DNA from 2 places in the Geminocystis sp. CENA526 genome. Region 1 is predicted to be linked to the other one. Evidence: predicted binding sites of a transcription regulator. Region 1 holds the regulator's gene; the other holds the start of a gene.
What was found. Region 1 encodes NtcA, which controls nitrogen genes in cyanobacteria. Its sites were predicted from a motif close to TTTGTANCNNNNGNTACAAA; they were not measured.
Positions count from the first base shown of each region.

Region 2: the regulator NtcA is predicted to act here: its motif matches at 1,939-1,958, upstream of ACN4EE_RS05245 (CmpA/NrtA family ABC transporter substrate-binding protein).

Region 1 covers NZ_JBLZFY010000008.1:1,093-8,649, reverse strand. The annotation lists gene ACN4EE_RS04005 (ABC transporter permease) at 1-43, opposite strand, end outside; gene rodA (rod shape-determining protein RodA) at 120-1,373, opposite strand; gene ACN4EE_RS03995 (NblA/ycf18 family protein) at 1,617-1,784, opposite strand; gene fabI (enoyl-ACP reductase FabI) at 2,036-2,821, opposite strand; gene ntcA (global nitrogen regulator NtcA) at 2,978-3,655, shown strand; gene ACN4EE_RS03980 (ABC transporter permease) at 3,851-4,966, opposite strand; gene ACN4EE_RS03975 (slr1957 family protein) at 5,033-5,344, opposite strand; gene ACN4EE_RS03970 (phycobilisome rod-core linker polypeptide) at 5,547-6,296, opposite strand; gene ACN4EE_RS03965 (GIDE domain-containing protein) at 6,544-6,831, opposite strand; gene ACN4EE_RS03960 (cytochrome ubiquinol oxidase subunit I) at 7,013-7,557, shown strand, end outside.
Region 2 covers NZ_JBLZFY010000011.1:42,411-49,967, forward strand. The annotation lists gene ACN4EE_RS05225 (RNA-guided endonuclease InsQ/TnpB family protein) at 1-456, opposite strand, end outside; tRNA gene ACN4EE_RS05230 (tRNA-Asn) at 630-701, opposite strand; gene ACN4EE_RS05235 (hypothetical protein) at 832-1,323, shown strand; gene ACN4EE_RS05240 (Rrf2 family transcriptional regulator) at 1,324-1,767, shown strand; gene ACN4EE_RS05245 (CmpA/NrtA family ABC transporter substrate-binding protein) at 2,037-3,335, shown strand; gene ntrB (nitrate ABC transporter permease) at 3,454-4,290, shown strand; gene ACN4EE_RS05255 (ABC transporter ATP-binding/substrate-binding protein) at 4,394-6,397, shown strand; gene ACN4EE_RS05260 (nitrate ABC transporter ATP-binding protein) at 6,609-7,557, shown strand, end outside.

The DNA of each region.
Region 1 (7,557 bases):
GTAGGGTTGTAATAGCCATTTTGATACTATCGGTAATTTTCATAAGTAGGGGTTGCTGAAAAAGTATTTTGGTGAGGGTAGGGAATAGGGAATAGGGAATAGGGAATAGAGAATGTGGGTTAAAAAATTCGATCGAAAGACAGAAAACGACGAGGTTTGGCTTTCTTGACTATTCTAGCGTTTGCGACTGCTTCCACTAAACCAAAGGCAATAAAGTTAGTTAATAAAGATGATCTACCATAACTAAGAAAAGGTAAAGGTATCCCCGTAATCGGTGCTAATCCCATAGTCATACCTAAATTTACGATGGTTTGAAAGGCAATCATCGCTAATACCCCGATAGCTAATAATGAACCAAAATTGTCTCTCGATCGAACGGCAATAACTACCAAGCGCCAACAGATTAACCAATAGACTGCTATAACAAAAAGACTACCAACTAAGCCAAATTGATCAGCAACGGCACTAAAGATAAAATCGGTATGTTGTTCGGGAACGAAGTTAAGATGAGTTTGAGTAGCCTCAAGAAAACCATTACCCCATATTCTACCAGAACCAATGGCAATTCTGGACTGTATTAAATGATAACCTCCACCGAGGGGATCTTTTTCTGGTTCTAAAAATAAAGTGATACGATCTTGTTGATAGGGTTGTAATAAATTCCATAAAATGCCCCCCATTTTTCCTGCACCATAATTGATGGTAAGGGTGACTAAAGCCCAAAGCGCCCTAATTTGTTGAGGAAAGGTAAACCATGCAATTAAAATCATGGCGGTAACGAAAATCAACCAAGCAGGTAATAATAAATTGAATAAAAATGCTGAGACGATGGGGGATAATATTAATAAAATCCAACCTAAGTTCATATTTGCCCAATAAAGCATCGTTAAGCTAACAGCACCAAATACAAGGGATGTGCCTAAATCGGGTTGAATTAAAGTCAATATCCAAGGTACAGATACCATTGCCATAACGGGGAGAAGGTTAATTAATTTTGAGCCGTCTCGATAATGTAATAGGGCGGATAGACTGACGATAAAACCTACTTTAGCAAATTCGGAGGGTTGGAAGTGAAAACCGCCTAAATTAATCCATCTTTGCGCACCATTAACGGTATCTCCCGCAAAAATGACAACTACTAACAGTATATTGGTTATGGCGTAGGTTATCCAATGAAATCGTAATAGTATTTCGTAGGGAAAATAGGATAAACCCATTAAAATAATAAAACCCACCACTGTCATAATTAGCTGTTGTTGCCAATCAGATATTTGCTCATAGCTTTGGGTACTATAAATAATTAAAGAACCAAAGGAGCTTAATCCCACTATTAAGCAGATTAAAAACCAATCTAAATTTCTGGTATTATTCACGTTCGATCGAGATCATTAAAACTTCATTGTTGATAGTCTAGCTTAATAATTGTCCTTTCGTGGTTAGATTAGTTCGATCGAGCTTAAACATTTTAGACATAATGTAGCGACAATAAAAAAATTCAGTAAAAGACGTTGTTGAGATAAAAAATAAAAGACATAGAATTTAGATAACAGTTAACAAAGAATCTCATTGCCGAGAAATACAATGATTATCAAATTTACAACAACGTCTAGGGAATTTTACACATTTTTGAATAATTGTTTCATTAAGTTATCTTTCACCATCATCTGACGAAATACCTCAATTAAATATTCTTGGGCTTGTTCTTGACTTAACTTTTTAACTTGATCTTTGAGAACTTCCAACTTAAATTGTTGTTCCAAACTCAGTTTAGTAGGTGTTTCCATTAGTTTTACTCCTCAATTAATTCATTAGATATAAATAACCTAACATAAGGATATTAAAACCGCAACTTTGTCAAGCAATCTGTCTAAATTGTTACTTTTTTTAACATTTTTAAAAAGTACGGTTGTCTCAAAGTACTTCAGATAGGTTTAAACCCAATATTTATTAGAAATCAGAAATCTATATAAAAATCTTCATTCTTCATTCTTCATTCTTCATTCTTCATTCTTCATTCTTCATTCTTCATTCCTAATTACCCTTGAGTCATGCCCATTATTTCGTAACCTGCATCAACATAAATAATTTGTCCAGTAATACCACTAGCTAAATCACTGCACAAAAAGGCGGCGGTGTTGCCTACTTCGATTTGAGTTACGGTACGTTTTAAGGGGGCAACGGCTTCCACATGGTGAATCATGTCTAAAATACCCCCAACGGCTGAAGATGCAAGGGTGCGGATGGGACCCGCCGAAATAGCATTTACCCTTACATTTTGACTACCTAATTCGGAGGCTAAATAACGCACACTCATTTCTAAGGCTGATTTAGCAATACCCATAACGTTATAGTTGGGAATGACTTTTACTCCTCCTAAATAGCTTAAGGTGACAATACTTCCTCCCGATGCCATCATGGGTTTAGCTGATTGTACTAAACGAGTGAGAGAATAGGCACTAATATCGAGGGCTGTTTTAAAACCATCACGGGAAGTGTTGCTAAAATCTCCTGCTAAATCGTCTTTTTGAGCAAAGGCTAAACAATGGATTAAAATATCGATATGTCCCCATTTTTCTTTAATTTGGGCAAAGGTTTCATCTATTTGAGCATCATCTTGTACGTTACAGGGTAAAAAAACGCTAGGGTTTAAAGGGGCAACTAATTCTCCTACTTTTTTCTCAAATCTCCCTTTTTCATCGGGCAGGTAGGTGACACCAATATTTGCCCCTGCTTTATGTAGCTGTTGAGCAATACCCCATGCGATCGATTTATTATTAGCAATACCAGTTACAAGGGCATTTTTTCCTTTTAAATCTAACATATTCTTGATTTTTTCTTTAATTTTCTGTAATATCTGACAATAATTGATTAAACTAATTACGTTATAGATAGTTATCTAGTTTACAATTACTTATCTTCTTATAAAAAGTGTCCTTTATTCGATCGAACATTAAATATTATTAAGTAACTATCCCCTATGCAATCAATCTTAAATCAAGAACAACCTTTAGCCTCTGTATTTCGTCAAATTGGAGCTGGAATTTATACTCCTGTAGTGGAAAGATTTGAACGTGGTAAGACAATTTTTTTTCCCGGAGATCCAGCAGAAAGGGTATATTTTTTAATGAAGGGTGCTGTCAAATTGTCACGGGTGTATGAAGCAGGAGAGGAAATAACAGTAGCTTTATTGAGAGAAAATAGTGTTTTTGGGGTTTTGTCTTTGGTAACAGGGCAAAAGTCCGATCGATTCTATCATGCGGTGGCTTTCACTCCTGTAGAATTATTATCAGCCCCTATTGAGCATTTTCAACGAGCGTTAAGAGATAATCCTGAACTATCACGACTTATGTTACAAGGATTGTCTTCTCGAATTTTACAAACAGAATTAATGATTGAAACCCTTGCCCATCGTGACATGGCTTCTCGTTTAGTTAGTTTCCTGTTGATACTATGTCGAGATTTTGGGATTCCTAGCCTTAATGGTGTTACGATCGATCTCAAACTATCCCATCAGGCTATTGCCGAAGCCATTGGTTCAACACGGGTGACGGTAACAAGATTACTAGGAGAATTAAGACAAGACGGCTTGATTTCTATTACCAAGAAAAAAATTACAGTCCATAATCCAGTCGCATTAAGTCAACAATTTGCTTAAAAATTGAGTAATAAGTAGGGTTTGCTCAAAAAGTGTTTTAGTTAGGGGGTGCACAAAAAGTATTTTGATGAGGGTAAGTATCAGGTGTCAGGTGTCAGGTGTCAGGTTAAAGAATGAAAAATCAAGATTTTGAATCTAATCATTAGCTTTAGACTATATTTATTATTACGATTTAGTTTCAAGAACCCTTAATTCTTAATTCCTAATGCTTTTGGGATCGAGTGCATCCCTTAATCCATCCCCTAATAAATTAAAAGATAGTACCGTTAAAATAATTAAAATAGCAGGAGGAAAAATTAGCCAAGGTTGTAAAACTAATACCGAAGCATTGGAGGCTAATGACAGTAAATTACCCCAACTGGGATCGGGTTGTTGAATGCCTAAACCAATCAAACTTAATACAGATTCTGCCACGATAAAACTAGGAATGGAAAGAGTGGCAGAAATGACTATATAAGTCGCTGTTTGCGGTAAAATATGCTTGATAATAATATAGAAAGAATTTGCCCCGATCGATCTAGCAGACTGCACAAATTCTTGTTCTTTGAGGGTTAAAACTTGCCCCCTAATAACTCTAGCTAAACCCGACCAACCGATAAAAGAAGTAATTAAAATAATTAACATAAATCTCTGCGCACTGCTCAAACTCGGCGGTAAAACGGCGGCTAATGCTACTAATAAATAAATACCCGGTATGGTCATCAAAACTTCCACCAGTCGCATTAAAATATTGTCTAAAATGCCTCCAAAATAACCTGCAATGCCTCCAATTATCATGCCGAGGGGAAAAGAAATTAAAATGCCAATTAAGCCAATAAAAAGGCTAATTCTTCCGCCAAATAATATTCTACTAAATTGATCTCTACCCTGTTCATCTGTGCCTAAAAGATTAATTTTTCCTTCTCCTAAAGTACCGAATAAACGTCTTTGCAGAGTAAAACCTGAGAAGATTTCTACCTCGTCAAAGGTGGGGGGTAAAGGTAATTTTATTTGTAAAAATTGATAGGGTTCACCCTTAACAAATAAACGAATGGGAGAAGGTTTTGTGTAGTCTATTTCTAAGGTTCGATCGCCCGTGTTTATATCGGTTCGTCCTTGAGTAGTAGGATATACATGAAGTCCGATAAATTGTTTATCTTGATTACGCCAATAAATAGTAGTTGGTGGCAATAAAGAACCATTTTCCTGAGCAGAATAGGGATTATAGGGGGCAATAAAATCCGCACCTAATACCATAGCATAAAAAAATACAAGAATGATAAACCCTGATTTTGCCAAAGGATTATTTTTTAGTTTTCGCCACCAATTCATGAAGAATGAAGAATTAAGAATGAAGAATTAAGAATGAAGAATTAAAAATTATGCACTATTCACTATTCACTCTACTTCAAAATGTCCCACCACGATCGAACAAAAAGCAAAAGCAAACACTAAAGGCATAGGACAATTGAGAAAATAAGTTAAAAGTATTGCCGTTAAAGTAATTATAATAGCACTTCCCAACCAAATTTTTTCCTGTGGAGAAAAGCCTTTTTCAGCTTTGATTTCAATTAAAGTTTCTTTAGGAATGGGCAAAGGTATAACCCCATGAGGAGGAAAAGCCCAATAATCACGGCGTTCTACAAACAGATCAGTCCAACCGTTTTTATTACACCATTCTTTAATCCAGTCGTCGGAAAAATGTTTCATTACCCTTTATGAAATTTGATTCTTACTTTTTCAGATTATCAAATGTTTTAAAAAGGGTTTTATTTTGTTTATTAAATTTAATATTTAAGAAATTTTTTTGAGTATAAATACTCAGATGGGAACTAGAAATTAGGAACAAGAAATCATCTCTTCCTAATTATTCATTCCTCAATTTCTGATCAACTATCAACTTTAAATCAACTTAACGGCGGTAAGGAACTTTATCTAAACTGATATTTCCTGCCGAAACACGGGGAGTGGGAGCTGGTTTAGCATTAATGCTACGAGCCATATTGAGGTATAAAGAAGGATCTCCTGCTTTTGCCTGTTTTTCTTGAGGTACGAAACGGCGTACTTGATTTTGCCAGATAATTTGAGGGAATCCGAGAACGCCACGATAGTAAGCATCGTAACGAGGAGAAGAAATATTAAAGGGTCTTTCTCCTAATTCCCGGGAAGGTAAATTACGACGGCGTTGGTAAGGTACGATGTCATAACCAAAGTTTTCTAAGTATTCATCGGAGTTTAATAACTCATCAATGAAGCCTTTAATCCCTTTATTTACTACCACGATCGACCAAGCAATTTTTTCTCTTTCGCTGTAAGGCTCACGACCCAATACTTTTTGAATACAGTGCTGTACAAAGCGATAGTTACTATTTTTATCGTAAAAACTACTTTTAAAAGTTTCGGATAATAATAAACCACGAATAAAATCACGCACGGTAATTTGTTTATTGCGTAATTGAGATTCTAAGGCGATTTCACGATCGGATTTGAAAGCATGGAAAAAGATTTGACGATAAGCCGCTTCGATCAATACATCCATATCAGATGGACTATAAAGACTTTCAGCATTATAAACTCTGGGTTGTTCGTCTCCGCCTACTTCAAAGCCTTCTACACGAGTGTTTTGAGAATTAGGGGCGTAATTTAAAAGAGGAATAGCCAATGTTAAGACCTCCGTATCTTAAGATTATCTTAAATGTTTTTTTCTACAATCATTAGCATAATCGACAAGGGTAACTTACCTTAAGAAACGTAAAGATTTGTTACACTCACCACTTGCTCAGGCAATAATGAGTAATGAGTAATGGGTAATGAGTAATGAGTAATGAGTAATGAGTAAAAAGCAACTGGCAAAGGTGATTAATTCTTAATTCTTAATTTTTAATTCTTCATTCTTAACTGATTCTGTGTTAAAAAATTGAGAGAATCATTAAAATTATTCCCAAAATACCACAGACGATCGAACCGATTAAAAAGTATTTCTGACTTTCTCCGTAACTATGTATTAAAGCCTCGTTAGTTTTAAGGGAAATCAAGAACATTTCCTTATTGTTAGCAGGTTTAATTATCTTTAAATCTCCTGTTTCATCGCTCACTTGCCCAATAATTAAAACTTCTTGTCCAACAGGTAAAATAGACTCTGTATAACGATAACCTAAAGTTCTTCGATCGTTCCTTAAACCACGATTATTTAAGATTGTCTAATTTTATCGGTACAGTCTGTTAACCCAGATAAAAATATATAAGCAATTAATTGTAGTGATTAAAAATAATCTTTGTTAACAAATCTCAACATAAAATTCAAAAAAAGACGATCGGTCAAAGAGAAAAAGTAACTAAAATAAAAAAGTTATTCGTAAAATGGACTCATCATCCCCTATGGATTTTCTTTCTGATACTCTAGTTTTATCTAGGATGCAGTTTGCCTTTACTGCAATTTTTCATATGTTATGGCCTGTTTTGACTACAGGTATGGCAATATATTTAGTTATCGTAGAAGGCTTATGGCTAAAAACCAAAAACCCTACTTACTATTATCATGCTCGATTTTGGGCAAAACTCTATGTACTAAATTTTGGTATCGGTGTCGCATCAGGCTCACCTATGGCATTTCAATTCGGCACAAACTGGGCGCCTTTTTCTGAATCCGTAGGAGATTTTTTTGGTAGTGTCTTAGGTTTTGAAGCCACTATGGCTTTTATGTTAGAGGCTGGATTTTTAGGCATTATGTTATTCGGTTGGGAAAGAGTGCCTCCAGTTATCCACTATATTGCCACTATATTAGTAGCAGTGGGTGCAAATCTTTCTACTTTCTGGATTCTCATTGCCAATTCTTGGATGCAAACTCCCGCAGGAGGAGAATTTATCGAGGGTAAATTTATCGTTAGCAATTATTTTGGGGCGATGGCGAATCCTTTTATGAT
Region 2 (7,557 bases), on a different contig from region 1:
GCAGTTTTTAGTAATAGTAACAGTCTTAATTGTTCCCTCAATAATACGATGAAATTTTGTATAAATTAAACCAATTTTAGGAACATTTAAACAGTCATTTTCTACCTTAACATTTGCAGGATATTGTAAAGATTGCTTACCATGCTTACATTTAAAATTAGGATATTTTGCTCTTTTCTCAAAGAAATTATTGAAAGCGACACCCAAATTCAAACAAACTTGTTGTAAACATTGAGAATAAGTTTCTGATAACCAAGCAGTGTCTTCCTGTTTCTTTAATTGAGGAAGTAACTTTTTGACATCATAACTAGATAATCCTTTACCTGTGGCTTTGTAAGTTTCATTGATCAAATTAAGAAAATGATTCCACACCCATCTGCAAGAGCCAAAAGCCTTAGCTAGAAGCACTTTTTGAGATGTATCTGGATAAATTCTCACTTTGACAACTTTAAGCATTTAGGACAAATTCTTTTTAATGTAATTTATGTTAACATGATAATATGATTTTATGCAATAAATCCAGACCGTGATTCATACTTCGACTACGCTAAAAAAATACTGACTAAGAAATTGAGCTTATCAAAACCTAGTCAGTTATTTTTTTATTCAGTAAAAATTACTATTTTAAACTCCCCGAGTAGGATTCGAACCTACGACCAATCGGTTAACAGCCGACCGCTCTACCACTGAGCTATCGAGGATTGCTCACATTAAATTATTATAGCGAAGGAGAAAAAAAAAAGCAAGGGGTTCACAAATTTTTTTTAAACAAGGTTATCAATATGGGCATTTTCGATCTATGCTGAATATAGCAAGTTTAGAGGTTGTACCATGTTAACGGATCATCGTTCCATATCCCTTTCTTATCTTTCTACTAATTTAGAGATTCTTGTGCATTTAGAAGCCATCGCTACATTATATCAAAGGGAAAATAATAGATTTCATTTAGTCTTAAATAATGTCGAGTTTAGTAAAATTACTGACGATACTAATTTTTATTTCCCCAAGGAAAACGAAGAAGAAAACGGCAAAAATTTAATTTGGTTGGAAATATCTCCTTTTCGGGTAATTATGACGCAACAAAACAAAAATGGTGTCAATTATCGTCATTATTGGGAAAGGGGTATCTATGGTAAAAGCCGTTATTGGTTGAATGAAAATGGAGAGAGTAATCAAGCAAAAGATAGTATCTACCTTCGCAATTTTACTCGCAATCTCACTTTTAAGGGAACTTCTACTCCTGAATCTTTACGCATTGAGTACGAGTTGTGGAGTAATCATCTTAATTTAGGTCATTATGTATTGCATCTTGAAGTTAACTAAATGAAGTTGACCAAAAAAGGTTATTATGCTGTAAAAGCCTTACTAGATATGAGTTTGCAAGGGGTCGATCGAGCTATATCCGTAAATTCGATCGCTACTCGCCAAAATTTACCTGCGCCGTATTTAGAGAAAATCTTAATTAAGATTCGCCATGCAGGTTTAATCAAGTCTATACGAGGAATGCAGGGAGGTTATATACTAGCTTTACCTCCAGAAGAAATTTCTTTAGGGGATATTTTAATCGCAGTGGGAGACAAAATTGATCCCCTATCACCCAATAGTTTAAATCAAGATTCGGCAGAAGATTGGGTGACAATGACTTTATGGAGTCGTTTAAATAAAAAGTTTAAAGAGGCTATTTTTAGTATTACTTTAGCGGATTTATATTATGATGCTCGTAGTCGTCAAGCATCTCAAGGTGAAGATAATAATTTCATTGTTTAACGGACAAGATCAGAACTTAGGCAATCATAACTAAATTATGTCAATCAAGTGCGACAGCGAAAGAATATCAAAACCTTGATTTTTCTTGTAAATGGATAATTTCAAAAGATTGTGGGAGTTTTGATGCACAAAAAGCATAGAAATAATGTGTTTTTTACAAATTTTTAAAATTTTGTGACGAAAAATACAAATTGAACCATAGTAAACCTTTTAAATATGTACATCAAACTTAACAAATATTAAAATAAATTAGGAACATCCGTTAATCTATGTCCCAAGTATCCAGAAGAAAATTCATTCTCACCGCAGGAGTTACCGCTTTAGGTAGTGCTATTTTACATGGTTGCACCACTGGAGGCAACGAACAACCCACCACTGAAACCCCTGTTACCACTCCCGTTAGTGGTGATGCCCCAGAAGTTACCTCCGCCAAGTTAGGTTTTATCGCTTTAACGGATTCTGCCCCCCTAATTATTGCTAAAGAAAAAGGATTTTTTGATAAATATGGCATGACTGGGGTAGAAGTATTAAAACAAGCATCTTGGCCTGTTACTAGAGATAATATCGAATTAGGTTCGGCTGGTGGTGGTATTGATGGAGCTCATATTCTTACCCCTATGCCTTATTTAATGACATTGGGTACAATTACCAAAAGTAATCAACCAGTACCTATGTATCTTTTGGCAAGATTAAACACCAATGGACAAGCTATTTCGATCGGTAATGCCTATAAAGAGGCAAATGTAGGACTTGATAGTTCTGTTATCAAAGACAAAATAAATAAGGATTCTAAATTTGCCATTACCTTCCCCGGTGGTACTCATGATTTATGGATGCGTTATTGGTTGGCGGCAGGAGGTATTAATCCCGATACCGATGTTTCTGTTATTCCCGTACCTCCTCCTCAAATGGTAGCGAATATGAAGGTAGGTAACATGGAGGCTTTTTGTGTGGGTGAACCTTGGAATGCTCAATTAATTAACCAAGATATTGGTTATAGTGCCTTAGTTACTGGTGAATTATGGAATGATCATCCTGAAAAAGCGTTTACCTTACGCAAGGATTGGGTGGACGCAAATCCCAAAGCGGCCAAAGCCTTATTAATGGCGGTTTTAGAAGCTCAAAGATGGTGTGATGATCCTAATAATGTGGAAGAAATGTGTCAAATTGTTTCTCAAGATAAATGGTTTAAAGTTCCCGTGGAGGATATTGTGGAACGATCGAAAGGTAATATCGACTTTGGTAATGGTAGAGTAGAGCAAAACTTCCCCTATGCCATGAAATTCTGGAGAGATAACGCTTCCTATCCTTTCAAGAGTCATGATTTATGGTTTTTAACGGAGGATATTCGTTGGGGCTATATTCCTGCGGATACCGATACAAAAGCACTGGTGGATCAAGTAAATCGTGAAGATTTGTGGAAAGAGGCGGCGAAAGCCATTGGCGTACCTGATGCGGAAATTCCCACCAGTACTTCTCGTGGTGTGGAAACTTTCTTTGATGGTGTGACATTTGATCCTGAAAATCCTCAAGCCTATTTAGATGGATTAAAAATCAAAAAAACTTAAAATAATTAACAATTAACAATTAACAATTAACAATTAAGGCTCAATGATAATGCTAAATTAATGAATTTTTTTCATTTATTAATTATTAACGATCGACTATTTATTATAAATTAAAATCATGATCTCAAGAACTCAAAAATCTTCAAAAAGTGCCAATATTTTAAGTAATATTTTTTATTCTCAAAACGCCCGACAAATTATTGCTCCCCTCGTTGCTTTATTCATATTATTAGCAATTTGGCAAATTTTATGTTCAGGAGAAAAACCAAATTTACCTTCTCCTATTACCGTAATTAAAGAAACATGGGATCCTTATATTATTAATCCCTTTTTTCATAATGGAGGTACAGATGTTGGCTTATTTTGGCAATTATTAGCTAGTTTACAAAGAGTCGCTATTGGCTTTTCTTTAGCCTCGATCGTGGGTATTGCATTAGGTATTTTAATCGGTGCAAATCGCCTAGTTTATCAAGCATTAGACCCTATTTTTCAGGTATTAAGAACCATTCCGCCTTTAGCATGGTTGCCCATATCCTTAGCGGCTTTAAGACAAGCTGATCCCTCCGCAATTTTTGTTATTTTTATCACCGCAATCTGGCCTATTATCATCAATACCACTGTGGGAGTGCAACAAATTCCTCAAGATTATAACAACGTTTCCAGAGTGCTTAAATTATCTAAAATTGAGTACTTTTTCAACATCTTATTTCCCTCCACAGTTCCTTATATTTTCACTGGTTTAAAAATCGGTATTGGTTTATCTTGGTTAGCGATTATTGCGGCAGAAATGTTAGTAGGTGGTGTAGGTATTGGCTTCTTTATTTGGGATGCTTATAACAGTTCACAAATGAGTCAAATTATTCTTGCTTTAATTTATGTTGGTTTAGTCGGTTTATTGTTAGATAGATTAGTTAGTTTTATTGCAACTTTAGTCGTTCCCTCAGAACAGAAATAGTTAAAAATGAACAATTAATAATGAACAATTAACAATGAATAATTATTGATTTTTATTGCTAACTCTTAACTCTTAATTCCTAATTCCTAATTATTTTAAAATAATGCAAAATTTTATTGAAATTGATCACGTTGATAAAATATTTCCTCTGGCAAATGGAGGAGAATATATCGCTTTACGCAACATTAATTTAAAAATCCAAAAAGGGGAATTTATCTCTTTAATTGGACATTCTGGTTGTGGTAAGTCCACTCTGCTTAATATGGTGGCAGGTTTATCTAATGCTACCCATGGGGGAGTTATTCTGGAGGGAAGGGAAATTACTGAACCGGGTCCCGATCGAATGGTAGTATTTCAAAATTATTCTTTGTTACCTTGGTTAACGGTACGTCAAAATATTGCTTTAGCAGTGAATCGGGTAATGAATCATTATCCCGTAGCCCAAAGAAAAGCCATTGTCGAAGAAAATATCTCGATCGTAGGCTTAAAACACGCCGCCAATAAAAAACCAGGGCAACTGTCAGGGGGGATGAAACAACGGGTTGCCATTGCCCGTGCTTTAGCGACAAAACCGAAAGTACTCCTTTTAGATGAACCTTTTGGAGCTTTGGATGCCCTCACTAGGGGAAATTTACAAGAAAGTTTGATGCGCATTGTCCAAGAAAACCACGTTACTTGTATCATGGTGACACACGATGTGGATGAAGCCTTGTTACTGTCCGATCGAGTCGTGATGTTAACCACAGGTCCAGAGGCTCATATTGGGCAAATATTAGAAGTACCGATCCCCCGTCCACGACAACGGTTAGAAGTGGTCAATCACCCTAGTTACTACGCTCTGCGTAACGAAATCGTTTACTTCCTCAACCAACAAAAACGATCGAAAAAAGTGGGAACAGTTATCCCTCAGAAAGAAGTTATTGCAGGTAACGGCTTAGAAAAAATTAACCTCGATCTTGGTTTTATCCCCTTAACCGACTGCGCCCCCTTAGTGGTAGCTAAAGAAAAAGGATTTTTCGCTAAACATGGACTAGAACAGGTGAACTTAGTCCGTGAACCTTCGTGGCAGGAGTTAGCAAGGGGTATTGCCGAAGGGCGTTTAGATGGGGCACAAATGGTGGCAGGAATGCCTTTGAGTATGACTTTAGGAGCAGGGGGTAAACCTTCTATTCCCATGATTACCTCCATGGTACTCAGTCGTAACGGTAACGCTATCACCCTAGCAAAACAGTTTCAAGAAATGGGAGTGACAAACCTTGAGGAATTGAAACAAGCCCTTGCACAAAGTCCTGATAAAGTCCATACCTTTGGGGTGGTACATCCAGCCTCTATGCACAATTTATTACTACGTTACTGGTTGGCTTCAGGGGGAATTGATCCCGATCGAGATGTCAGTTTAACAGTAATTCCTCCTGCTCAAATGGTGTCTAATCTCAAAGCAGGTAACATTGACGGTTACTGTGTGGGTGAACCCTGGAATACTCGATCGATCCTACAAGATTTAGGTTATGTCATTGCTACAGACTTAGATATTTGGGCAGGACATCCCGAAAAAGTATTAGGAGTTAAAGAAGAATGGGTAGAAAAACACCCCGAAACTCATATTGCTCTAGTTAAGGCTTTGATTGAGGCTTGTGAATATTGTGACGATAGACGTAACCGAGAAGAAATAGTCGAGTTATTAGCAAAAGAGCAGTATTTGAATATGTCTTCTGAGTATATCCGTCCCGGTTTTGTTGATCCTTATAATTTCGGTACAAAAACCGAGTTATTACTAAGGTTTAATCAATTCTCTGTGGATAATGCAAACTATCCTTCAAGGGTGGAGGCGTTATGGATTTTAACACAATTAGCTCGATGGGGTTATATACCCTTTCCTCGTAACTGGGTAGAAATTATCGAAAGAGTGCGCCGTCCAGACTTATTCGGGGAGGCTTGTCGTCAACTAGAACTATCGGATGCTGAACCCGATCGTCATAATTTACAACTGTTTGACAAAATGGTGTTTAATCCAGACGATCCCATTGGCTACCTAGAAAGATTTACCATTCGCCGTGATTATCAAGTATCAGAAATCTTAATTGATAACCTAGCAATGAATAATTAATAATGAACAATGAACAATGTTATTCTCCTTCAAAGATATTGAGTTCAATGTAATTTATTACACGGTGGGTTATTGATTAACGCCGAATATTATATATGCTCAATATACAAAACAACTTACATTATTTCGGAGATTGCTTCGTGCCTCGCAATGACATTTGGTTGATCATTTGCTAAACCTAAAACCCAACACTCAACACCTCATAGTTATTATGCAAAGTTTAATGAATACTGAAAATACTACCGCAACCTTAGAAAAAGCAGATTTTTTAACTATTCAAGATGTATCAAAAGTTTATCCTACCCCTAGCGGTGACTATACCGTTTTAGACGGAGTTAACCTCAACGTTAAAGAGGGTGAATTTGTTTGTGTTATTGGACACTCAGGCTGTGGTAAATCAACTCTTTTAAATATGATTTCGGGATTTAATCAACCCACTACTGGCACAGTAAAACTTAAAGATAAGATTATCGCAGAACCGGGACCCGATCGAATGATGGTATTTCAAAACTACTGTTTGTTACCTTGGAAAAATGTATGGGAAAACGTCTATTTAGCGGTTAACTCCGTTTTTCCCGACAAAAATAAACAGGAAAAAATTACCATTGTGGATGAACATTTAGCCATGGTAGGTTTAACCGAAGCCTCCAAGAAAAAACCAAATCAAATTTCTGGAGGAATGAAACAAAGAGTTGCCATTGCTCGTGCCTTAGCCATTCGCCCTGAAGTCTTGATTTTAGATGAACCTTTTGGTGCATTGGATGCTATCACTAAAGAGGAATTACAAGAAGAATTGCTGGAAATTTGGCGAAATCATAGATTAACAGTAATGATGATTACCCATGACATAGACGAAGCTCTATTTTTAGCCGATCGACTGGTAATGATGACTAACGGTCCTTCTGCTAAAATAGGGGAAGTATTAGAAATACCCTTTTCTCGTCCTCGTAACCGCGCTCAAATCACCGAAGATCCCCGTTACTACGAATTACGCAACTATGCTTTAGATTTCCTCTTTAATCGTTTTGCTCACTCTGAAGATCCTAGCGAAGATTCGATCGAACCAGAGCCAACCAATAATAAGTTAAAAATTGCGGGTATTGTCGGAGGATTAGTGGCAATTTCGATGGCAGGATTCGCCTTATTTCAATCCTTTAACG